2 regions of the Eubacterium sp. AF15-50 genome follow, and region 2 is predicted to be linked to the other one. Evidence: predicted binding sites of a transcription regulator. Region 2 holds the regulator's gene; the other holds the start of a gene.

Region 1 (12,337 bases), on a different contig from region 2:
ACTTGTATGTGATGATGATATGGCTGAGGCAATTAAGTCAGGTAAGGTTAAAAAATACGTTACAGATTTCCCTAATGCAAAGACAGCTAATATGGATGGCGTAATTGCAACTCCTCACCTTGGAGCGTCAACAGAAGAATCAGAAGATAACTGTGCTGTAATGGCAGTAAATGAAATCATGGATTTCGTTGAAAACGGAAATATTACAAATTCAGTAAACTATCCTGCAGCAACTCTTGGTGTATGTGATAAGACAGCCAGAATTACTATTTGTCATAAAAACGTACCAAACATGATTGGTCAGCTTACATCTGTAGTAGCAGGTGAAAACATTAACGTGGCAGATATGGTAGATAAGTCAAGAGGAGACTTTGCGTACGCAATTATTGATTTAGACCACCCTGTAACAGATGCTTTAATTGAAAAATTAAATGCAGTTGAAGGTGTAATTAAGGTAAGAATAGTTAAATAATTTATTTTTAATAATTTACTGATATAATGAGGCTGTTGTATAATAGCCTCATTATTGATTTTATGGAGAGTATTATGGAATTTTTATTAGCAGCCGATAATGTGGCAGATGAATTAGATGTTGAAAAAATCAGCCAGGATGTAAGCAGATTAGCTAAATTTACAGATAGCATGGTGTACAAGCTTATTAATTTCGGATTTAGCATACTAGTTGCAATTATAATATTTGTAATTGGAAAAATTATAATTAAGTTTGTCCGGAAATTTGTTAAAAAGTTACTTCTTAAGTCTACAGTGGATTTGGGAGTTGTAAAATTTATTGACTCAATAATAAAAGTTGTGGGTTATGTTATGGTTTTAATCATTATATGTGGTGAAATCGGCATCCAGACAACATCTTTTATTACCCTTTTAGGAACAGGTGGATTATCCATAGGTCTGGCACTTCAGGGAAGCCTTGCCAACTTTGCAGGCGGCGTACTTATTTTGGTTTCAAAACCATTTATAATAGGGGATTATGTACAAATATGTGGTGAAGAAGGTATTGTTAAGAAAATTGACATTATATATACAACATTGGTTAAATATGACAACAGAATTATAAAATGTCCTAACGGTGAAGTGGCAAATAATACTATTATTAATTATTCCAATGAAGACGGCAGACGTGTAGATGTAAAGTTTTCAGTTCACTATGACAGCGACCTTGCTAATGTTAAAAATGTTGTACGGGATATTATATCAAAATGCCCATATACACTAAAGGACAGGTCTAATGATGTGGCAATTACCAAATTAGATGACAGTGCCATAGCATTAGAGGCAAGAGTATGGGTGGAAACAAAGGATTATTGGCAGGCATATGACTATTTAAATGAACATATCAAAACAGGTCTTGATGAAAAAGACATTGTTATACCTTATAATCAGTTAGACGTGCATATTTCAAATAAGTAGACGAGGAGGAAACACTTGCTATGGTTTTAATTGTATGTTTGGATTTAAATAACGGTATGTATTTTAATAACAGAAGACAAAGCCGGGATAGAGAAGTAATTAAGGATATAGCCTTTATTACTAAAAACAATAATTTAATAATGACTGAATATTCACATAAATTATTTGAAAATGAATGTGAAAACATAGTTATAACTGATGATTTTGAAGGGCAATATTTGGAAAATGACTTTTGTTTTGTGGAAAATGAAGATGTTCAGTTAGAAAATATAAAGAAAATAATTGTTTACAGATGGGACAAAGTATATCCGTCAGATTATTGCCTCAATTTAGAAGGCTACCATTTAACGTCTACTTTGAAATTTAAGGGATATTCCCATGAAAAAATAGTTAAAGAGGTGTATTTGAGAAATGAAGAATAAATTTAAAGGTTTACTGGTATATTTAACACTTATTGCTTTATTTTTTTCAGGATGTAGTCAGGATATATCCACTTACTCAGACAATACAGAGGTAACTCAGGCAGTTACTAAGAACAACAGTGCCACTAAAAGTGATTCTAAGAAGCCAAAGAAAAAAAGTGGCAAAAACACATCGTCGAAAAAGAATAAAAGTAGTAAAAGGACAACTAAGAGCAGCAAATCGTCATTTAGCTATAAAAATGTTCCGAAATATAAAAACAAACCATATGTTGCAATTAACAATAACGAGCCATTTTTTAAAAAGAATGAATTAAAGGGAAAGTCCTTTGAAAAGTATTCAAAGCTTGATTATCTGGGAAGATGTGGAGTGGCTGAGGCATCTATTGGAACAGACTTAATGCCTAGTGAAAAGAGAGGCTCCATAAGTCAGGTAAAGCCCACAGGCTGGCATTCGGTTAGATATAATTTTGTTGACGGAAAATCTCTGTACAACCGCTGTCATTTAATCGGATACCAGTTATCAGGAGAAAATGCCAACGAGAGAAACCTTATTACGGGAACCAGATATTTAAATGTTGATGGTATGCTTCCTTTTGAAAATATGGTGGCAGATTATGTAAAAGAAACCAAAAATCACGTAATGTATAGGGTTACTCCTGTGTTTGTTGGAAATGAACTGGTGGCAAGAGGTGTCTTAATGGAAGGATATTCTGTCGAGGATGATGGAGACGGAATATGTTTTAACGTATTTTGCTATAATGCTCAGCCAAATGTAAAAATAAACTATGCCACAGGGGAAAGCAGTGGCTCAGGGAAAATTAAGACAGCACAAAATGGAAGCAGTAAAAATAACACTTCAAAAGGTGGAACATCAAAAAATCAAACCTCTAATGAAAATCAGGATGATTCAAAGTATGATTATATTTTAAACATGAATACACATAAGTTCCATTTGCCGGGATGTAGAGGTGTTAAGCAAATGAGTGAGGCAAATAAAGGCAAATATAAAGGCTCTAGAGAAGAAGTGATAGAACAGGGGTATGAACCGTGTAAAATATGTAACCCTTAGAATGACTTAGACTATAGATATGATGTAGAAACAGGTGTTACCTTGCTACCTTGCGTTAAGGTAATGCCTGTTTTAGTATGAAATATTTGATAATGTTACAAGAAAGATACAATTTTGAAATATAATTTTTTGTATTAATATAGGTTAACATTGCCTTTTTAAGGCTTGATTGATTCATGGAGGGAGTTATGGAAATATTAACTTTTCTTTTTTGGAGGTTGTTTATACTTAAAGCAACGGCATCCATTTTGGGAGGCTTGTATTTATGCATAAAGGGGAACAAAATTTCAACAGTAACAATACAAAAAATGTTTTCAGGTTATTGTGGAGTAATATTTGGTTCATTGATTATGTTTTTACTTAACCCAAATGCCATTCTTATGATTTTGGGTTGTGTAATAGGTTATTTCATATTTTTTCTGACTGATAAAATTTTTAAAAATAATGGAATGTTTCTGGTATCGTTTGTGTGTGTTATGGAATGGGGATATATTATACCCACAAGTATCATTTTTCATAATGCTGAAAGATTAAAAAACAGCATACACATAATATCAGATAAAGACAGAAGTTATGTTGAAAAATATTTTATGGGAGATAATTATGCAATTTGGGACAAATGTTTTTTCATGGCAGTTTTGATTGGTCTAATAGCTGCTGTTGTCATGGCACTGGTTGTAAAAAACAGGAAAGTATTAAATTTTATGATGTTATTAATAGGTTCAGTTCAACTTTTTGGAAGCATTTTCTCGGTTTCAAATTACTTTGACAGAAGGGTAACTGATTGGGAAGTAGTATACATTCCATATATGAACATCCACTTTGAAAACAATGGGATTTATCTGGGATGGTCAATCATTATGACTGCCATAATATTTTATTGGATTCAGAAAAAGGTGGACAAATCAAACAATAATATAGATTAAAAATATACATACTAAAAATCTCCTGTTACAGGATAGCCTGACAGGAGATTTTTGTGTACGGATTTATTTGTTTAAATATTCTTTATATACCTTAATTACCTTTTTCATTGCATCAGGTCCCGGAGCACCGATGGTTGTTCGCTTGTTTACGCATGTTTCTAAGCTGATAGCATTGTATATATCATCTTCAAAAACAGGGCTGATTGCCTTATATTCGTCTAAAGTCATATCGTCTAAGGCAATTTTCTTTTCTTCACAGAAAAGAACTAACTGACCTACAATTCCGTGGGCATCTCTAAAAGGAACACCATGATTTACAAGGTAGTCAGCAGCATCTGTGGCATTAGTAAATCCATGTTTGGTGCTGGCTTCCATAATATCTTTATTGAAAGTCATTGTGTCAATCATTCCTGTAAATAAAACAATACAGCCCTTTACAGTATCAATGGCATCAAAGGTAAGCTCTTTATCTTCCTGCATATCCTTATTATAGGCAAGAGGAAGTCCCTTCATTGTTGTAAGGATAGAAGTAAGGGCACCATATACACGTCCCGTTTTACCACGAATAAGTTCTGCAATATCAGGATTTTTCTTCTGTGGCATAATACTTGAACCTGTGCTATAGGAATCGTCAATGTTGACAAATCTGTATTCATTGGAGTTCCAAATGCAGATTTCCTCACAGAAGCGGCTTAAATGCATCATAATGGTGGATAATGCACTAAGAAGTTCAATTATGTAGTCCCTGTCTGATACTGAATCCATACTGTTTAAAGTTGGTCCGTCAAAATCAAGTAACTGTGCAGTATATTCTCTGTCTAACGGATAGGTAGTTCCTGCAAGGGCACCTGAACCAAGAGGACAATAATTCATTCGTTTATAAATATCATCAAGTCTGTCACGGTCACGTTTAAACATTTCAAAATATGCACCAAAATGATGGGCAAGAGTAATTGGCTGTGCCTTTTGAAGATGAGTAAATCCCGGCATATATGTTTCTGTGTTATTTTCAATAACATTTAACAGAGAAGAAAGAAGAGTCTTAAGTAATCCGTTAATTTCAACCACTTCATCTCTGGTGTATAATTTCATATCTAAGGCAACCTGGTCATTACGGCTTCTTCCTGTGTGAAGCTTTTTGCCGGCGTCGCCAATACGTTCTATTAAATTAGCTTCAACAAAGCTGTGAATATCTTCACTTTCCTTTGAAAACTGAAGAGTACCATTATCAATATCTTCCTTAATACCTTCTAATCCTTTGATAATCTGATTCATTTCATCTGTGGAAATAATATTTTGTTTACCAAGCATTTTAACATGAGCAATACTTCCACGTATATCCTGTGCATAAAATTTCTGGTCAAAAGAGAGAGATTCATTAAAGTTATGAACTAACTGATTTTCCTCTTTTGTAAAACGACCGCCCCATAATTTCATATGTATACCTCGCTATTTCGTAATTTTTAGTTTATTTAAGACCTAATAGGCCTACAACTATAAAAGTATATCATTTAAGCACTGGTTTTTCAAATGTTCTTTTGATATACTATAGCTTGCTTAAGAATCAATGAAATAATTAGAAAACTAATGAAAGGTCAGTTATAATGAAATTTTATTTTGCACCTTTAGAGGGAGTAACGGGATTTACATATAGAAATGTTTTTGCAGATTTGTTTGGTGGAGTGGATAAATACTATGCACCCTTTATTTCTCCCTGTGTAAATGACAAATTAAAGGGAAAAGAAATAAGGGATATTTTGCCGGAAAACAATAGTGGTAAGGTAAATCTAGTTCCTCAGATTTTAACTAATCGGGCAGATTATTTTATAAAGGCTACAAAACAGATTATGGATATGGGTTATACAAAGGAAATTAATATAAATATTGGTTGCCCTTCAGGTACGGTAGTAGCCAAAAACAAAGGTTCGGGATTCCTTAGGGATACAGATGCCATGGACAGGTTTTTTGAGGAAATATTTAACTGGAGGGATTCAGACGAAAGTGGACTGGATATTTCGGTAAAAACAAGGATAGGAGTAAATGATGCTGAAGAATTTTCGGAAATTATGGAGGTTTATAACCAATATCCAATTAGTGAACTTACCATACATCCCAGAACCAGAAAGCAAATGTATAGGGATACGCCGGATATGAAGGCTTTTGATTATGCTTTTAAGGTGAGCAGGAATCCTTTGTGCTATAATGGGGACATTAGAACAGTTATGGATTATGAAAATTTTGCAAAAAAGTACAATGTAGAGGCGGTAATGATTGGCAGAGGACTGATTGCAAATCCACAGTTGGTAAATGAAATTAAGGGACAAGAGAAGCTTACTAAAGAAATGTTAAAACAGTACCATGACAGGCTGTACCGGGATTTTGAAAAAATAATGAAAGCTGATAAGCACCTTTTATTCAAAATGAAGGAATTTTGGAATTATGTATCATGGAATTTTGAAGATGAAAATAAGTGTGCCAAGTTGGTTAGAAAATGCCAGAATTTGTACAAATACAACCTGGCAGTAGAAGAAATATTTGTAACAATGGAACTTAAATAAAAAGAAAAAACTCCGATTACACAAGAAAAGGTAACCGGAGTTTCTTTGAATTATTTAGTTAAAATTTCAAGAATTTTATTGCTTCGTTCAATGAAGGCTGTCATGCTTTCAGGATTAAGTGGTGTATGGCTTATTAATGCTAAATCATAAAGCTGTTTGCAAATAAGCTCTGTGTTTTCACCTTCCGGATTGTCCAAAATATACTTAACAAGATTGTTAGAAGCATTAAGGGTAAGAGTTTCACCGGCTCCGCCAAACATTGAAGGATCCATATTAGACATACCATACATTTTCATCATATCCTGCATACGGCGTGTCTCTTCAGAAACGGTAATCATAGAAGATACCTTTTCATCCTTTAATTTCTGAACCTTTATATCAATTTCCCTTCCCAACGCTTTCTTGAAGGTTTCGCTTAACTTTTCTTTTAATGATTTTTCTTCATCTTCACTTAATTCTTCCGTGAATGAATCGTTTAATTCATCATCAATACGTTTAAATTTAACCCCTTCATTCTTTGATTCAAGCTGTGTAATAAATGGCTGGTCAATGCTGTCCTTTAAAATAACTGCATCGATGCCCTGAGCCTTAAACATATTTACATACTGGCTCTGCTGAACAGGGTCGTTTGTATAGAAAATAGTGTTTTCATGATTTTCCTTATTTTCTTCAAGGCATTCCTTAAATGTAAGATATTTATTATCTAAGTTCTTGAAAAGAACATAGTCAGACATCTTTTCGCAGAATTTCTCGTCTTTTAAGCAGCCGTATTTAATGAAGGGACTAATGTCATCCCAGTATTTCTCATAATTTTCCTTATCGGTTTTACACATACCGGATAATTTATCAGCAACTTTCTTAGTAATGTAGTCTGAAATCTTTTTAACGAAACCATCATTTTGCAAAGCAGAACGTGAAACGTTAAGTGGAAGATCAGGACAATCAATAACACCCTTTAAAAGCATTAAAAATTCAGGAATTACCTCTTTAATATTATCGGCGATAAATACCTGATTGTTGTAAAGTTTAATAGTGCCTTCTATGGATTCGTATTCCATATTAATCTTAGGGAAGTATAAAATACCTTTCAAATTAAATGGATAATCCATATTTAAATGAATCCAGAATAAAGGTTCCTTATAATCCATGAAAACCTTATGATAAAATGCACGATATTCTTCATCACTACATTCATTTGGATGTTTTGTCCAAAGAGGAGTAGTGTCACTGATACTTACCGGACGCTTCAAAACCTTAACTTTTTTCTTTTCAGGTTCAACCTCTACAGTCTCCTTAGTACCGTCTTCCTTTTCTTTTTCTTCAGTTTTAGCTGGCTCTACAATATGTTCAATAACAGTATCTTTTTCTGTTAATTCTGATTCGTCAATTGTTTCATATTCAGGCTCTGCAGTTTCGTCAGATAAGAATATTTCCACAGGCATAAATGAGCAATATTTATCCAAAACTTCACGGGCTCTGTACATATTGGCAAATTCTACACTGTCTTCATTTAAGTAAAGAGTAATCTTTGTGCCACGGGTTGTTTTGTCAGATTCACTCATGTTAAATTCGGTTCCGTCTTCACAATCCCACAATACAGCCTTAGCATCCTTCTTGTAAGATAATGTATCAATTGTAACTCTGTCGGCAACCATAAAAGCAGAGTAGAAGCCTAAACCAAAATGTCCTATAATCTGGTCATCAGATGTTTTGTCCTTGTACTGTTCAAGGAAAGCTTCAGCACCTGAAAAGGCAATCTGGTTAATATATTCATCAACTTCATCCTCCGTCATGCCGATACCGTTATCAATAAAAGTGATGGTTTTTTCATTAGGATTTACAATAACCTGAACCTTAAGCTCTTCGTCATCAGCGATTTCTGTTTCACCCATCATATCCAATTTCTTTAATTTGGTAATCGCATCACATCCGTTTGATACTAATTCTCTGAAAAAAATGTCATGGTCAGAGTACAGCCATTTCTTAATAATAGGAAATATGTTTTCGCTATTAATAGATAAACTTCCTGTTTTTGCCATTATTAATCACTCCTTATATAAAAATATTTTATTTCAAATCTAAAAAGAGAAGTAATCCTTCTCAATAAAGTCAATTTTAACGCACAAAAATAAAAAGTCAATACAAAATTAGCACTCGCTTCAAACGAGTGCTAAAAGTTTACTATTTGTTAACATTTTAGAAAAAATTAGTTTTCATCACAGGAAAAATAATTGTTAAAAAAGGTAAGAACCATTTTATCCCAATAATGATCTAATGTTTTATCCATGGTGAAAACATTAATGGAAGTGCCTGTTATAACTTCTAATGTATTATTTTCATATAAAATATGTATGTACAGTCCGCCTATTTGGTGTAAATCCATATCCATACCGGAGGCGTCTAGAATTTTGCCGTGATATTCCTTGGCAAGAGAAAATACCAGCTTCATTTTAGTTGGAACTTTTTTACCTTTTATGATTTCAAAGCATATATGTTTAATATCCTTCCAATATACAAAGTCATTTATTTTTGCTTCAAGTTCATTAGAATCATAAAAAGCCGCATTTATCCGTCCGTTAAGGGAGAACGAATTAGAAGTATCAATTTGTCCTTCGCATAATAAATAATTATCAAAAGTCTCCTTAACTAAAAGATGCTGCATAAAATTATTTATATCATTTACTTTAAAACTAATCATAAAAAAATTATAGCAGACAAAATACTTCACATCAAGAATGTTAAAGAAAAATAGTTATTATAATGTGGTAAAATGTAAAGTAAATGTAATTTTAAACTTTACATTTATATTTTAACTATGTATAATATCATTGTTTAGACGCTTCTGTAGCTCAGTTGGTAGAGCAGCTCACTCGTAATGAGCAGGTCACGTGTTCGAGTCACGCCAGGAGCTTTTATTTTTTATTAATAGTGAGGCTTTTATATGTCATACAAACCTTATAAAGTACCAAAAAACAACAATATTTATTCAAGAGGAAACAGGCAGGGAAGAAACAACAGACAAAATTCCCTAAAAGATGACAGAATAAAACTTTTTGGTTTCCGTTCAGGTGTTTCATATAAGATGATACTTGCTATTTTATATTATGGTTTTATGACGTTTTATATAATTACCGGAATCTACGGTGAAATAAAGTATTACACTTTTGAACCTATGGATGTGGTGTTGTTTGTCATAAAATATATTTTCTTTTTCATATTATTTTTTAGTCCCGCCATTTTCTTATCAGATTTTAAATATCGGGATTCAATTCCACTATTTAAAAGGAGAACGGCAGGCGCTTCCATAACAGGATTAATTATTATATGGATGTTTTGTTACTTGATGGTAAACATTAATATTTACTGTATGTCAGATACCTGGAAAAAATCGAGGGATGATTATAACAGGTATTTAATTGAACAGCGTGAAAAGACAACGCAGAGTGGAGATGTAAATGAAAAATAAGAAGATTGTAATAATTGTGTTAGCGGTTATAGTTGTAATTGCCATTGTAGCAGTTATATTTGGCATAAAAAAATCAAATAAAGATAAAGGTGACAGTAACAAGATAACCACATCAGCTGCGACAAAAGAAAACACAACATACGTGGATCAGACTGTTGAAGCTTTGTCAGAAACAGTAACAGATGCACAGGGAAATGTTGTTGTGGAAACAACAAAGCCTGATAGTGCTACAACTGAAAAGACAGACAAAACTAAAAATGATAAAAAAAATGGCAACGTCAATGAAATGAATGATATTTTCACAGATGAAGCCATTGAAAATAAAGAAACAAAGAAAAAAAATGAGCAGAATACTACCTCTAAAACAGAAGATGAAACTAAAAAATCTGATTCAAAAAATGGAGATGGCTGGTCTGAGCTTTATTAAGTTTGTTAAATAAAATTTAAAATATATTTTTTAGGAGAGAAATGATGAAATTAGACAAGAAATTAAAAGTAGGCGTACTTGGAGCTACAGGTATGGTAGGACAGAGATTTATCACATTGCTTGATAATCATCCATGGTTTGAAGTTACAACGTTGGCTGCAAGCCCACGTTCAGCAGGAAAGACATATGAAGAAGCTGTTGGGGACAGATGGAAAATGTCAGTTCCAATGCCTGAAAGTGTAAAAAAGATGATTGTACACAATGTTAATGAAGTAGAGGCAGTTGCTTCAACAGTTGACTTCGTTTTCAGTGCTGTTGACATGACAAAGGAAGAAATCAAGAAAATTGAAGAGGATTATGCAAAAACAGAAACACCTGTTGTATCAAACAACAGTGCTCACAGATGGACACCGGATGTACCAATGGTAGTTCCTGAAATTAATCCTGAACATTATGAAGTAATAGAATTCCAGAAGAAGAGACTTGGCACAACAAAAGGATTTGTTGCAGTTAAACCTAACTGTTCAATACAAAGTTATGCACCTGTTCTTACAGCATGGAAGAAATTTGAGCCTACAGAAGTTGTAGCAACAACATATCAGGCTATTTCAGGTGCCGGCAAAACATTTAAGGACTGGCCTGAAATGGTGGGAAACATTATTCCATACATTGGTGGTGAAGAAGAAAAATCAGAGCAGGAGCCACTTAGACTTTGGGGTAAGATTGTTGATGGAGAAATTGTTAAGGCTACATCACCGGTTATTACAACACAGTGTATCAGAGTACCTGTTTTAGACGGACATACGGCAGCTGTATTTGTTAAGTTTGCTAAAAAGCCTTCAAAGGAAGAATTAATTGAGGCTATGGTAAACTTTAGTGGAGAGCCGCAGAAGTTAGAACTTCCTAGTGCACCAAAGCAGTTTATTCAGTACTTAGAGGATGATAACAGACCGCAGGTAGCTTTAGACGTTAATTTTGAACATGGAATGGGAATTTCAGTAGGACGTTTGAGAGAAGACAGTGTATACGATTACAAGTTTGTGGGATTATCACATAATACTCTTAGAGGTGCCGCAGGAGGAGCTGTATTATCAGCAGAACTTTTAGTTGCAAAGGGATATATTACAGCAAAATAATATGTAATAATTATGAGTTATTGCTTTATTTATTAAATTTGATTTTTAAAGCAATAACTCTTTTTATGTTTAAGATTAAAAAATGCAATAGTTGATACAAAAAATATACACAGAATTACTATAACTGTTTTATCAAACTTACAGGAGATTTACAATGAAACAGTCAGATTACAGAAGAGAGCAGAAAAAACTTAGAAAAATTCAAATTGCCATAACAATAAGCGGAATAATAATCAGCATTGTATTGTTAGTGGGAATTGTTCAAAATATTGCAAAACAGAATGAAAGTCATAAGTCTAAAGAAAACGCTACTAAACAGGTTGAAACTGAAAAGAAAGAGGAGACTACAGCAGAAAAGAAAAGTAAAACAAAAAAGAAATATAAGATTAGTGCTCCAAAGGAATATACAAGAACACAAATATTAAAATTTTTAAAACAATATTCAGACAGTGACGAGAATATTAAGTATTTATATGAAAATCGTGACAATTATGATACTGATTTGCTGGAAAAAGTGGCAAATAATCCTGAAATGGCGGAATTTATAGCGAACTATTTTGATTACGAATCAGAGGGCAAGCCCAAGTTGTCAAAAAATGAAAGGGCTGCTGAAGTTCCACTACTTATCCAATGGGATAAAAGGTGGGGATATAAGACCTACGGTGATTCTAATATAGGATTGGCAGGCTGTGGACCAACCTGTGTTTCAATGGTGGTGTATAGTTTAACAAGAAATGATAAGGTAACACCGGTTACAGCGGCGAAATATAGTGAAGAAAACGGATATTATGTAGAGGGAATCGGGACAGCTTGGAAACTAATGACAACTTTTCCGGCAGAATATGGAATAAATATACATGAGGTGGGGCTATCCAAGGAACGTATTGAAAGTGAATTAGATAACG
Region 2 (14,870 bases):
GGCTACAACTTATGCCTGTGTATTTGCCATTCCCACATCCTCTGCTGCACAAATCATTATTCTTCTCGCTATGATGTCAACGCTTTCTCCTGCATACAGCATTCTGGCTAAATAATACACTGCCGCATCCGGGTCTGAGCCACGCATGCTTTTTATAAATGCAGATATTGTATCATAATGGTTGTCCCCTGACTTGTCATATCTTAATGCTCTTTTTTGTATACACTGCTCTGCCACATCTAGTGTTATATGTATCTTTCCATCTTGGCTTTTATCAGTGGTAAGGATACCTAATTCAACTGCATTTAGTGCTGTTCTTGCATCACCGTTAGATATTTCCGCCAAAAACCGTGCTGCATCTTTATCAATAACTCCGTTGTAAATTCCCATTCCATTTTCTTTATCTTCAACGGCTCTATATATTAACTTTTCAATATTTTCCGTGGACAAAGGTTTTAATTCAAATATAATTGAACGGGATATTAAAGCTGAATTTACCTCAAAATAAGGATTTTCAGTAGTAGCTCCTATAAGGATTATTGTTCCATCCTCCACGAAAGGTAAAAGATAGTCCTGCTGTCCCTTGTTAAATCTATGAATCTCATCTATAAACAAAATAGTCTTTTTGCCACTCATTGCCATGTTCTGTTTGGCAGTTTCCACTACCTCTTCCATGTCCTTTTTTCCTGCCACTGTAGCATTTAACTGTTTAAATTCAGCACTGGTAGTATTAGCAATAACCTTGGCAAGAGTTGTTTTCCCTGTTCCCGGAGGGCCATAAAAAATAACCGAACTGATTTTATCTGCCTTTATTGCTCTATATAGAAGTTTTCCCTCGCCTATAATATGCTCCTGTCCTACAACCTGCTCTAGTGTTTTCGGACGCAGCCTGCTGGCTAAGGGTGACTCTTTTTCACTATTTATATTTCTTGCATAATCAAATATGTCCATATCAAACCTCTGTGGTAAATATAATAAATATGCTATTAGCCATTTGGGTTTATTGTATCACAAAACCCGGTATTGAGGAAGTGTCTTATTGTTTTTCCTTAAGTTGAGTTTATTCTATTTTTATGTTAAAATAGATTGTCATATTGTGTTTTTTTATGACAATTACTTAATTTTAATTTTAAAAAAAGGAGGGAAAATATATTGCTATTAAATGAAAATTCATTTGAGACTGAAGATAAGCTTACGGCACAAATTGAAAGGTACGCTGACCGTTGCGTAAACAATTCCTGCATAGATCCAAGTCTCTATGATGTATATAACGTTAAAAGAGGTTTACGTGAAAAAGGTGGAAAAGGTGTTCTTACCGGTCTTACTGAAATAGGTGATGTTCATTCATTTGAGGTGGTTGACGGTGTTACGGTTCCATGCGAGGGACAGCTGTTCTACCGTGGAATGAATATAGAAGATATTGTTAATGGATTTATTGCTGAGGACAGATTCGGATTTGAGGAAGTAACTTACCTGTTATTATTTGGCGAACTACCTAATGCAAAACGCCTTGAAAATTTCAATAATGTTCTTGCTTCATTTTGTAATCTTCCTTCATCCTTTGTAAGAGACATTGTTATGAAGGCTACAAGCAAGGATATGATGAATCTTTTGGCACGATGTGTATTGTCCCTGTATTCATGGGACGATAACCCTGATGATACTTCCATTCCAAACGTTTTACGTCAGAGTTTAAGTCTTATAGCAAGAGTTCCTCTTATTTCAGTATATGGATATCAGTCAATGAGGCATTATCACTATCATGATAATCTTCACATTATAAATCCTGACCCTAAGCTATCAACAGCTGAAAATATCTTAAGACTTTTAAGACCCGACAGCTCCTATACCAATTTGGAAGCTAAAATTTTGGATTTGGCACTTGTTCTTCATGCAGAACATGGCGGTGGTAATAACTCAACCTTTACTAACCATGTTGTATCTTCATCAGGAACAGATACATACTCAGCAATTGCCGCCTCTCTTTGTTCCTTAAAGGGTCCAAGACACGGTGGTGCTAATGTTAAGGTTAAGAAAATGTTTGATAACATGAAAGAAACTGTTAATGACTGGAACGACGATGATGAGGTTAAAAATTATCTTAAGGGTATCTTAGATAAACGTCTCTTTGACCAGTCAGGATTAATATATGGTATTGGTCATGCTGTTTATGCCATATCAGACCCAAGAGCCAAACTTTTGAAGAGTTTCACAAAAAAACTTGCCGAAGAAAAGAATCTTATGGACGAGTATCATCTTTATGAAAATGTTGAACGTCTTGCCCCTGAGGTTATTTCAAAGGCTCACAACAGAAAGAAAAGTGTTAGTGCCAACGTAGATTTCTACAGTGGATTTGTATATTCGATGTTAGGTTTACCTGATGAATTATATACCCCAATGTTTGCCGCCGCCAGAATGGCAGGTTGGAGTGCACACCGTATTGAAGAAATCATTAATGCCGGAAAGATTATCCGTCCGGCTTACAAGAACGTGGCAAAACCTACGGCATATGTACCACTTAACAAGCGATAAACAAAATATGACTTTAAATAATATACATTTTTAAATAAAATAAAGGCAGTTAGTTTAAACAAATTGTTCATTCTAACTGCCTCTATTCTTTCAGATTTAATTTTCAGCAAATTTGAATTTCTCTATTTTTAAAAGAATTTCTTCTTTCTCTTCTTCTCAGTTCCTCCCGTTTTCGCATCGTCAAACTCATGAAGTGTATTGCCTGAGATTTCATCAAATTTCTTAAGAAGCTCTTTTTGTTCTGAATTTAAGTGAGTAGGAACGTCAACCACAAGAGTTGAATACTGGTCTCCCTTTGTATTCTGATTGTGTACATTGCAAACGCCCTTTCCCTTAAGTCTGATACGTGTTCCTGTTTGTGTACCCGGCTTAATGTTAAATTTAACATCACCATCTATGGTTTTGACACGAATATCTCCACCTAATGCTGCCTGTGCATATGATATACGGGTATTGTTATACAAATTCATACCATCACGCTCAAAGTTTGCACTTGGAGATACACGAACATCAACTAACAAATCACCTCTTGGGCCACCGTTTGTACCCGGTTCCCCTTCACCTGTTTTACGGATTCTCTGCATATCATCAATACCTGCAGGAATATCAATAGTAACTTTCTTCTTCGTCTGTTTATATCCATTGCCATAGCAATCAGGACATTTTTCCTTGATAATTTTACCTGTTCCGCGACAATCAGGACATACCTGAGTACTTTGCATCATACCAAACATAGTCTGCTGACGTGAAACATACTGACCCTGACCATTACATTTAGGACACTTTTCAGGAGAAGTTCCAGGCTTTGCACCTGTTCCGTTACAGGTTTTACATATTTCCTTGTAATTAATTGTAACTTCCTTCTTGCATCCAAATACAGCCTCTTCAAAAGTAATTCGGATACCACATCTCACATCGGCTCCACGCATTGGACCGTTATTGCTTCTTGAACGTCCACGGCTTCCACCTCCGAAAATATCACCAAAGATATCACCGAATCCACCGAAAATATCACCGAAATCCATATTGTTAAAGTCAAAGCCACCTGCTCCGCCACTGCCATCAAAAGCCGCATGACCAAACTGGTCGTACTGCTTTCTCTTTTCATCATCAGATAACACCGCATATGCTTCTGATGCTTCCTTGAACTTTGCAGCTGCCTCTTCATTTCCCGGATTTGCATCAGGGTGATACTTTTTTGCCAGAGTTCTATATGCTTTTTTTATTGTGGCTGCATCAGCGTTCTTGTCAACGCCTAACACCTCATAATAATCTCTCTTATCTGCCATAATAATATACCTTCCATCGTTAAAAAATAGCGTATCTTATTTCGTGGGAAAACCCGTCCGTTTGAAACGGGCGGGATTCTCCGGTAATAAGGGGCATCACCCCATTATATTTTTAATTTATACTTCTGTGAAGTCTCCATCAACCACATCGTCATCATGTGGTGCGGCTCCACCTGCATTCATGTCAGGACCTGCACCCTGTGCTCCTGCAGCACCCTGTGCCTGTTCGTACATCTTCTGGAATAACTGCTGTGCTGAGTTCATTAATTTCTCTTTTCCAGCCTTTAATTCCTCAACCTGAGCCTCTGTAGGTTCATTAGCACCAATTGCAGAAACTGTGGCCTTTAATGCATCGATGTCAGCCTGAACTGCCTGCTTATCACCTTCTGCTAACTTATCACCGGCTTCGCTCATTGCCTGTTCTGTCTGAGTAATGATAGCTTCAGCGTCATTTTTTGCATCAATTGCTTCCTTACGTTTCTTATCAGCTGCTTCATATTCAGCTGCTTCCTTAACTGCCTTATCAATATCTTCATCTGACATATTTGATCCGGCTGTAATTGTAATGTGCTGTTCTTTTCCTGTTCCAAGGTCTTTAGCTGATACATTAACAATACCGTTTGCATCAATATCAAATGTAACCTCAATCTGTGGAACACCTCTTCTTGCTGGAGGAATTCCATCAAGTCTGAACTGTCCAAGGGACTTGTTATCTCTTGCGAACTGTCTCTCACCCTGTACTACGTTAATATCTACTGCTGTCTGGTTATCTGCTGCTGTTGAGAAAATCTGGCTCTTCTTTGTAGGAATAGTTGTATTTCTCTCGATAAGTCTTGTAGCAACACCACCCATTGTTTCAATTGATAATGAAAGTGGAGTAACATCAAGAAGAAGAATATCACCGGCACCTGCGTCACCTGCTAATTTACCACCCTGAATTGAAGCACCAATAGCTACACATTCATCAGGATTCATCTTCTTTGATGGCTCGTGACCTGTTAACTGTTTAACCTTATCCTGAACAGCCGGGATTCTTGTAGAACCACCAACTAATAATACTTTGCTAAGCTCTGAAGCTGTAATTCCTGCATCCTTTAACGCATTCTGTACAGGAATAGCTGTTCTCTCAACTAAGTCTCTTGTAAGTTCATCAAACTTAGCCTTTGTAAGAGTCATATTAAGATGCTGAGGTCCCTGCTCATTAGCTGTAATGAATGGGATGTTAATTTCAACCTGTGTAGATGATGAAAGTTTCTTCTTAGCATCTTCTGCTTCAGCTTTAATTCTTTCCATAGCCATCTTATCATTTGAAAGGTCAATACCTGTTTTTGACTTAAAGTCAGCTACCATATAATCCATAACCTTCTTATCAAAGTCATCACCACCAAGCTTATTATCACCGTTTGTTGCTAAAACTTCGATAACGCCATCACCGATTTCGATAACAGATACATCAAATGTTCCACCACCTAAATCGTATACCATAATCTTTTGTTCTTTTTCATTATCAAGACCATAAGCCAAAGCTGCTGCTGTAGGCTCGTTGATAATTCTCTTAACATCAAGACCTGCAATCTTACCTGCATCCTTTGTAGCCTGTCTCTGAGCATCATTGAAATATGCCGGAACAGTTATAACTGCTTCTGTAACTTTTTCACCAAGATAGCTTTCTGCATCAGCTTTCAACTTCTGAAGAATCATAGCTGAAATAGCCTGTGGTGTATAAGACTTGTCGTTAATAGTAACTTTATAATCTGTACCCATATGTCTCTTAATTGATGATACTGTACCTTCTGCATTAGTTACTGCCTGACGTTTAGCCTGCTCACCAACTAATCTTTCACCATCTTTTTTAAAAGCAACTACTGAAGGAGTTGTTCTTGCTCCATCTGCATTTGTTATAACTGTAGGTTCTCCACCTTCCATAACAGCTACACATGAGTTTGTTGTTCCTAAATCAATACCAATAATCTTTCCCATTTTATTTTCCTCCTAAAATAACATAAAACTTTAGTTAATTTGCAACTTTTACCATACTGTGTCTAATAACAGTATCTCTATATTTATAGCCTTTCTGCAGTTCCTGAGAAACAATGTTTTCACCAAGTTCATCGTTTTCCTCATGCATTACTGCATTGTGAAGGTCAGAGTCAAATTCCTTTCCTTCGGCTTCAATAGCTGTAACTCCCATTTCATCAAGAGTTGAAAGTAATTGTTTATAAATAAGATTCATTCCCTGTCCTACAGGTGACTCTAAATCTTCTTCACTAAGTGCTGCAACTCCTCTTTCAAAGTTGTCTACTATAGGAAGTATCTTCTCTATAATAGATTTGGCACCTGTTTCAAACATTGCTGCCTTTTCCTTTTCGCTTCGGCTTCTGAAGTTTTGGAACTCTGCAAATAATCTCTGGTACTTATCATTAAGTTCCTCTATCTGCTGGTCTTTTTTGTCCTTCTTCTTTAAGCCACGCTTTTTTTTCTTATCAGGATTTTCATTCTTGTCTGATGCATCCTGCTTTTCCTCTGCCACATCCTGTGCTTTTGCATCCTGTGACTTTTCTTCTTTTTTAGATTCTTCCTTTACTTCCTCTGTAGTTTCTTCATTTGCCACATCTTTTTCAAGGTTCTCATCTAAATCTTTATTTTCCTTTTGCATCGGATAATCATCCTTTCTTAAAACTTTATACTAATTATCATCTTTAAAAGTCTCACTTAACTGTTCTTTAACAGTTCTTAAAGTTTCAACAACCTTTTCGTAGTCCATTCGCTTCGGTCCTATAATACCGATAGTTCCTTTAAATCCATCTTCAAGCTCGTATGTTGCCGTGACAACGCTACAATCCTTCATGGACTTAACCGGGCTCTCACTACCTATATATACCTGAATGCCTGTTTCCTCATCACTTTCATTAATAAGTTCCGTCAGCTGTGACTTTTCTTCTAATGTTGTAAGTAACTGGCTGGCTCTTTCCTTATCACTAAGCTCAGGATATTTAAAAATATTAGTGGCACCTGATGTGTAAATCTTCATCTGTGCCTCTGTAGCAATAGCTTCCGTAATGGTCTTTAACACTTCATTAACCAATCCCTCAAACTCTCCTGCCTGAGATGTTAATGTGGAAATAACTCCTAAGTTGATTTCTTCTAATGACAAACCTGCCAAAACAGTGTTAAGTGCCACATTCAGTCTCACTATCATTTCCTGACTAATCTGCTGTGTAATCTTTATAATTCTGTTAACTACGTGATTCTTGTCAGAAACAACAGTGCATAACAACTGATTTTCATCAATTACTGATAATTGAACAAACTTGATTTTATTCTCCTGAGACTTCGGTGCGGATACCATGGTGGCATAATTAGTATTATTTGCTAATACCTTTGCCATATTTTGAAGTAATGTCTCAACCTTATCAACCTTCTCAATTAACAAATCTTCTTTTTCAGTTACCTTCTTTTCTCTTTCATCTAACTCAGACATCTTATCCTTTAAGATATTGTCCACATAAAATCTGTAACCTTTATCTGTAGGAATACGTCCTGCCGATGTATGGGGCTGGATAATGTATCCCATCTCTTCTAAGTCAGACATTTCATTTCTAATGGTAGCTGAACTTAAATTCAAATCAGTGTTCTTGGAAATGGTTCTGGAACCTACCGGCTCGCCTGTTTCTAAGTAGCTTCTGATGATAGCATCTAAAATCTTTTCTTTTCTATCACTAAGTTCCATAAGCATCTCCTTTCTTTGATTTATTAGCACTCATTAGTTTCGAGTGCTAATATTTCATCTGACACTAAAATATCACTATCAAAGTACTTTGTCAACAATTTTATTAAAAAAGATTTGTTAATAAATTGTAAACATTTTTAACGCCACTATTTTAAGTTTTTCTTCTATTATAATAATGCACATTACCAATATATCTTAAAACTATAAAATTAATTTATATTTTTATATTGATTGTAGTGGAATCATGTGTTATTCTACTACCTATTGCAATTAATTATTGTGATTATTTTATACAGTTATTTATTGCTGTTTTTATTTAAATTATTTAATGAGATGAGGTTATTTTAATGGTTGCGGAAGGAAAACAGACTTTTAGAACAAAATATTTTGGCGACAAAGCTTTTTACAAAATGATTATGGCTATTGCACTGCCTATTGTTATTCAAAATCTTCTTACTAACTTTGTTGCTATGCTTGATAATGTAATGGTAGGAAAAATCGGAACAGACCAGATGACCGGTGTTGCCATTATTAACCAGTTATTTTTTGTGTTTAATCTGGCAGTTTTTGGTGGAATGTCCGGAGCGGGAATTTTTTCTGCCCAATATTTCGGTCAGAATAATCATAATGGTGCCAGAAATGTATTTAGAATGAAATTAATTATAGGAATATTTATTATTGCCATAAGCATGTGTGTTTTAATTATTCTCCACGAACCTTTAATTAATATGTTCCTGCATGAAGGTGGGGCTTCCGGAAATATCCATGCTACATTTAAATATGCCAGGGATTATCTATACATCATGCTTTTTAGTATTATTCCTTTTGTAGTGGCAAATTGCTATAGCACAACCCTTAAGGAAGCCGGTCAAACCATGGTTCCTATGATAGCAGGACTTTTAGCCGTTATTGTTGACTTTGTTTTCAATGCTCTTTTAATATTCGGTTTACTTGGTTTTCCAAAACTGGGAGTCATAGGTGCTGCCATTGCAACAGTTATGTCAAGATTTGTTGAATGTGGATATCTTATAATTTATACCTACAGACACAGTGATAAATATAGGTTTATTAAAGGTGTTTATAGCAATTTGCATGTGCCTTCCTCTCTTGTAAAAAAGATTCTTTTACGCGGTACTCCCTTATTATTTAACGAATTGCTTTGGGCCGCCGGAATAACAATGCAGACACAGGCACTTTCTACCAGAGGACTTTCGGCCATAGCCGGGCTTAATATTTCCAACACTCTTAATAATGTAGTTAATACATTTTTCTTAACAATGGGCATTGCCATTTCTATTGTTATTGGTCAGTTAATTGGTGCCGGCAAGCTAAAAGAGGCTAAGGAAACGGATACGAAGATGATCACTTTTTCTTTAATGATTTCTCTTGGAGTATCTGCCCTGTTGCTTATTGCAGCACCTTTGTTCCCACGTATATATAACACAACCGGAGAAATACGTTATCTTGCCACAAGATTTATTTTGGTATATGTTCTTGCCACACCATTTAACGCCTTTACCAATGCGGCGTACTTTACTCTTAGAAGTGGTGGCAAAACGGTTATGACTTTTATTTTTGACAGTGGTTTTATATGGGCGGTAAATGTACCTGTGGCAATGCTACTGGCACATTTCACTAATCTTCCGATTGTGTGGATGTTCTTTATTATAAGTATGCTTGATGCCATTAAATCTGTTGTGGGATTTATTCTTGTGAAAAAAGGCGATTGGCTAAATATAATTGTGGAGTAGGAAACCGGGGCGGTGAAATTTCATTTTTGTAATTTCACCTGCCCTGCCTATCTCCACAGCTATTCCGAAATTTCAATTTCAAACAATTCTTCTCCTGCCTGTACTGCACCTTCTTTTAGAAGTTTTATAGTCATCCTGTTATTCATATCAGTGCACAAAACCGGTGATACAATGGATGGAGCATTTTTCTTCAAATATTCCAAATCAAGTTTCATAAGAGTGTCTCCATATTTTACTTTGTCTCCGGCTCTTACAAACACATCGAATCCTTTTCCTCCTAACTTTACTGTATCAATTCCCACATGAATAATATAATTTAATCCATTTGAATCCTTTATTCCTATGGCATGCTTAGAATCAAAGACAAATGTCACTTCTCCATCTACCGGTGCCTTGACTATCGGTGCCCTTGGTGTCACCGCAGCACCATCCCCCATCATTTTTGAAGCAAAAGCTTCATCAGGCACATTTTCAATTTTATCCGCAAATCCGGTAATTGGACTTAAAACAAGAATCTTTTTCCCTCCGGATGTAATACTTGTTTCTTTCCTCGTAATACCATTCCCATTATTCTCATTACTTTCCATAGTACCATTCTTATTCCTCTCTATGGTATCATTCTCATTATTTTCTCTGATACTATCCTTATGGTTCTCCCTTAAAGCCTCCGTTTCTTTTCCTATGGTATCTGCTAAGTCACTTTCTAAAAATTCCTCAAAATCAGATTTTATTACCGTGACTTTTGGCCCGTATATTATTTGCACCCCATTGCCCTTGTGAACAACCCCTGATGCACCTGTCATTCTCAGAACTGAATCATTTACCAAATCGGCATTAAAAACCGTACACCTTAACCTTGTAGCACAGCAATCCACATCTGAAATATTGTCTTTTCCACCTAAGCCTTTGCAAATGGCAATAGACAATTCATTAGCGATTGCTTCTTTAGAGTCATCTCCCTCGTCACTTCCTGCTGTGCCTCCTGATTTACTTCCTACTACACCATCGGATTCACTTACTGCTGTATCTCCCAAATCAGTTCCTGAGCTGCCTTTCTTTTTTGCATCCACATCACTTCGTTTATATAATTTAACTTCGTCATCATCAAATCTTCCGGGAGTTCTTAAATTAAGTTTTTTAATAAGGAAACTAAATAAGAAATAATAAATTATGAAATAAAACACTCCTACAATAACAACCCATATCCAGTTTGTTTTGGCATTTCCCTGTAAAATACCAAAAAGGAAAAGGTCAATAAGTCCCCCTGAAAAAGTCATTCCTACTCCAACGTTAAAGAAATGCATTAATGCGTAAGCTAAGCCGGCAAAAACGCAATGTACTCCATACAAAAGAGGCGCTACAAATAAAAATGTGAACTCTAAAGGCTCAGTGATACCTGTAACCATTGACGTCAGTGCTGCTGAAAGTAAAAGTCCATATACAAGTTTTCTTTTTCTAGGCTGTGCCGTGCGATACATGGCAAGAGCTGCCCCGGGAAGTCCGAAAATCATAAGTGGAAATTTTCCTGACATAAATCTTGTAGCCGAAACTGCAAAATGAGTTACTCCTGAATCTGCCAACTGTGCAAAGAAAATGTTTTGGGCACCTTCAACAATACGCCCTCCAACTTCCATTGTTCCCCCAACAGCAGTCTGCCAGAAAGGAATATAAAATACATGATGAAGTCCAAAGGGAATTAACAATCTTTCCATAAATCCGTAAACCCATGTTCCGATGTATCCTGAATTAAGTACAACATTTCCTACTGAGTTTATTCCTATTTGGGCCGGTGGCCAGATAAAATACATCAATATTCCCACCAAAGTGTAAACAAGTGCACTTATAATAGGTACAAATCTCGTTCCTCCGAAAAACGATAAAACCTGAGGAAGTTCAATTCGATAAAACCTGTTGTGAAGTGCCGCCACTCCCAGACCAACAACAATTCCACCGAAAACACCCATTTGCAGTGATGTAATTCCGCATACATCAGCCACTGCCCCCTGAAGCATATTTTCAATTCCACCATTTATAGATATAAGAGCACTAATTGATGCATGCATAATAAAAAACGCAATTACCGCAGACAGCGCCGCAACTTCTTTCTCCTTTTTTGCCATGCCTATGGCTACTCCAATGGCAAACAAAATAGGCAGGTTAGAGAACACAATATTTCCGGCATCGTTCATAACCTGAAAGATTCCGTGAAAAACTGTCCCCTGCCCCATGATTCCTTCTAATCCATATGTTTTAAGAGTGGTTTCATTAGTAAATGAGCCACCTATTCCAAGAAGCAAACCTGCTACCGGCAATATGGCTATAGGAAGCATAAAAGACCTGCCTACACGTTGTAATACACCAAAAATTCTGTCTTTCATATGACTCTCCTTTTTTTATTATTCAACATTATTTTGAACCAAAAAAGGAAAATCATACCCGATTTTTGCCAATTACATTTCTAAAAACTTTTTAATATTTTCAATATGCTGTAATCCTTCTTTTCTACCGGTCTCGTACAAAGCCTTTAACTTTTCCGGATCAGTCTCTGTCCTTTTAATTTTAATAGGATTATTTGGACGGATTACATATACCTGCTTTTTCTTCTCCATTTCCCTGATATCGTCAAGAGTTTTGTTGTACATTTCATGTCTTATTTCCATATCATGCACTAAATTAGGATATTTCTTTCCCATTTTTAACTTAATTAAAGGAAGAGCACTGCTTTTTTTCTTCCGATAACCATCATGCTGGGTAAGAATAATAACATTTCTGTCATATCCCATTTTCTGAAACTCATGAATAGGAATAGGATCAGCAATTCCGCCGTCTAACATCTTTTGTCCGTCTATTTCAACTATATTAGATACCAGAGGCATAGATGCAGATGCACGATACCATTCAACATCCACCCTGTCTCCATTAGGGCATTTGTGATAAACCGGCTTTCCTGTTTCAATATCTGTTGCCACGGCGTAAAACTCCATTGGATTTTCCTGATATGTTTTTATGTCAAAAACATCTAATTTTTCCGGCAACTGCCTGTAACAGAAATCTGCTCCATACAAATCACCGGTTTTTATCAGAGATCTTATTCCCACATATCGGGGATCTTTGGAATATTTTAAATTGTACCTGATGGTACGACCAATCTGCTTTGATTTGAAATTACAGCCAAAAGTAGCACCTGCTGAAACTCCTATGGTTCCGTCCACAGTAATATTATTTTCCATCATTACATCCAGAACACCTGCAGTATACATACCACGCATGGCTCCGCCTTCTAATACAAGTCCCGTTTTCATAACCGTCTCCTTCTTGTCAAATTGGTTCTTTGCCTACTAAGTAGTCATTTACATATTAATAGTTTTCAGGTTTTACCTGGAAATAAGACTGTGGATGTGCACAGACAGGGCAAACTTCCGGTGCTTTTTTACCGATAACAATATGTCCACAGTTTAAGCACTGCCATACGCAATCTCCATCCTTTGAAAATACCAAATCACCTTCAATATTTTCCAGTAATTTCTTGTATCTTTCTTCATGTTCTTTTTCAATTTTTGCAACACCGTCAAACAAATCTGCGATTTCGTTAAAGCCTTCTTCTCTTGCTTCCTTGGCAAACTCTGCATACATATCTGTCCACTCGTAATTTTCACCTGCAGCCGCATCCTTTAAATTCTCTACAGTTGATGGAATTGCTCCGCCATGTAATAATTTAAACCAGATTTTTGCATGTTCCTTTTCATTAGCTGCTGTTTCTTCAAAAATATTTGCAATCTGAACATATCCATCCTTTTTTGCCTTTGATGCGTAATATGTGTACTTATTTCTTGCCTGTGACTCTCCTGCAAATGCAGCCATTAAATTTGCCTCTGTTCTTGATCCTTTTAACTCCATAGTATTTCCTCCTAATATTTTAGATGTGCCCAACGACACACCTTATTTTTATGAGAATGCCCCAAACTCCTGTATTTCTAATTAATTTCAGGCATTCCACATTATGTGGTTATCCCACATTTTATTTTTATGCATATTCTGCATGTTTTCTAAATAATATAAAACCAGCTTTCATCCTGCTCTAAATCAGTTATTTCAATGCCTGAAGCCTCTTTTTTGTTTTTTCCGGTTTTGTAATTTAACTCCTGATTTTTGATGCTTACCCTGGTTTCCGGTGCAATGGAACTGGTGATAAATGCGTTACTTCCTATTACTGAATTTCTTCCTATTACGGTTTCACCTCCAAGTACCGAAGCCCCTGAATAAATAGTAACGTTATCCTCAATAGTCGGATGCCTCTTTACACCCTTTAATTTCTGACCGCCTCTTGTAGACAGGGCACCAATGGTTACTCCCTGATACACCTTTACATTATCACCAATGATAGTTGTTTCTCCCACAACTATTCCTGTTCCATGATCCATAAAGAAATATTTTCCAATAGTTGCTCCCGGATGAATGTCTATTCCGGTCTGACTGTGAGCATGTTCAGTCATAATTCTTGGAATAAGTGGTACCGACAGTTTAAAAAGTTCATGGGCAATACGGTTTATGGTAATAGTGTATAATCCCGGATAAGACAAAATTATCTCATTTCTGTTAAATGCCGCCGGGTCACCATCAAAAGCCGCCTGAACATCTGTCTCTGTATACTCTCTTATCAAAGGAATCTTTTTGAAAAACTCTAATGTAATCTTTTCAGCTTTTTCAGCCATTTCGTCTTCGTTTGCATTCTGATTTTCCGGCAACTGCCTAAGAGCTATGGCAATTTGTTTATTCAAATTAAACATAACATCTTCTAACAAAACCGTAAGTCTGCTGTTTAAATTATAAAATCTATAGGTTTTTTCCCTGAAGAATCCCGGAAAGACAATTTTCAACATCTTATCTAATATATCAACTATAACCTCCGTATCCGGTTGGTCAAAAAGTTCAATCTGATTGATTGTTCTGTCATCCTTATAGTCTTCCAACAATTCTCCAACAATATTCCTAATTTCTTCTTCACGTCCGTCTCTCATATATTTAACTCCTCGACTTAAGTTACTTTTATATAATACTAGCACAATTTTTGAAATATGTGTAACTCTTTTTTAGGTTATGTGTCAGGCTCGATGTTAGTTTCAATGGCAAGTTAGGATTCGTGCCGGGAATTAATCATGAAATTGTTGTTTTCCCGGTTTGTTTCTTTGGTTTCAGCCGGGGAAGAAACAATTCGTGCCAGGAATTCGTTATGAAATCCTTCTTTTCCCGGTTTGTTTCTTTGGTTTCAACCGGGTAAGAGGTGATTTATGCCGGGAATTCATTATGAAATCTTTCTTTTACCGGTTTGTTTCTTTGGTTTTAGCCGGGGAAGGGGCGATTCATGCCAGGAATTCATTATGAAATCCTTCTTTTCCCGGTTTGTTTCTTTGGTTTCAGCCGGGTAAGAGGTGATTCATGCCGGGAATTCATTATGAAATCTTTCTTTTCCCGGTTTGTTTCTTTAGTTCAAGTCGGGGAAGGGGCGATTTCTAAATGATTCCATCAAAATAACCCCAACGTCAAAAAAATCCAACGCCCAATAACCAC

The links. The regulator HrcA, encoded in region 2, represses chaperone genes, less so after heat shock. The targets are predictions, from matches to a motif close to TGTTAGCACTCNNNNNNNNNGAGTGCTAACA.
Region 1: the regulator HrcA is predicted to act here: its motif matches at 8,549-8,579, upstream of htpG (molecular chaperone HtpG).

Annotation. Positions count from the first base shown of each region.
Region 1 covers NZ_CAKVZL010000058.1:548-12,884, reverse strand. Annotated here, with positions in the region: gene Q5O73_RS07450 (phosphoglycerate dehydrogenase) at 1-472, shown strand, start outside; gene Q5O73_RS07445 (mechanosensitive ion channel family protein) at 547-1,428, shown strand; gene Q5O73_RS07440 (ribonuclease Z) at 1,449-1,850, shown strand; gene Q5O73_RS07435 (DNA/RNA non-specific endonuclease) at 1,840-2,919, shown strand; gene Q5O73_RS07430 (hypothetical protein) at 3,108-3,845, shown strand; gene argH (argininosuccinate lyase) at 3,909-5,282, opposite strand; gene Q5O73_RS07420 (tRNA-dihydrouridine synthase) at 5,450-6,403, shown strand; gene htpG (molecular chaperone HtpG) at 6,454-8,442, opposite strand; gene Q5O73_RS07410 (DUF5721 family protein) at 8,610-9,101, opposite strand; tRNA gene Q5O73_RS07405 (tRNA-Thr) at 9,242-9,314, shown strand; gene Q5O73_RS07400 (hypothetical protein) at 9,345-9,869, shown strand; gene Q5O73_RS07395 (hypothetical protein) at 9,859-10,296, shown strand; gene asd (aspartate-semialdehyde dehydrogenase) at 10,341-11,432, shown strand; gene Q5O73_RS07385 (C39 family peptidase) at 11,587-12,337, shown strand, end outside.
Region 2 covers NZ_CAKVZL010000042.1:1,953-16,822, reverse strand. Annotated here, with positions in the region: partial or broken gene Q5O73_RS06275 (replication-associated recombination protein A) at 1-951, opposite strand, end outside; gene Q5O73_RS06270 (citrate/2-methylcitrate synthase) at 1,153-2,532, shown strand; gene dnaJ (molecular chaperone DnaJ) at 2,661-3,821, opposite strand; gene dnaK (molecular chaperone DnaK) at 3,939-5,801, opposite strand; gene grpE (nucleotide exchange factor GrpE) at 5,836-6,477, opposite strand; gene hrcA (heat-inducible transcriptional repressor HrcA) at 6,508-7,557, opposite strand; gene Q5O73_RS06245 (MATE family efflux transporter) at 7,899-9,302, shown strand; gene Q5O73_RS06240 (PTS transporter subunit IIABC) at 9,362-11,680, opposite strand; gene Q5O73_RS06235 (patatin family protein) at 11,753-12,604, opposite strand; gene rbr (rubrerythrin) at 12,660-13,199, opposite strand; gene epsC (serine O-acetyltransferase EpsC) at 13,349-14,320, opposite strand.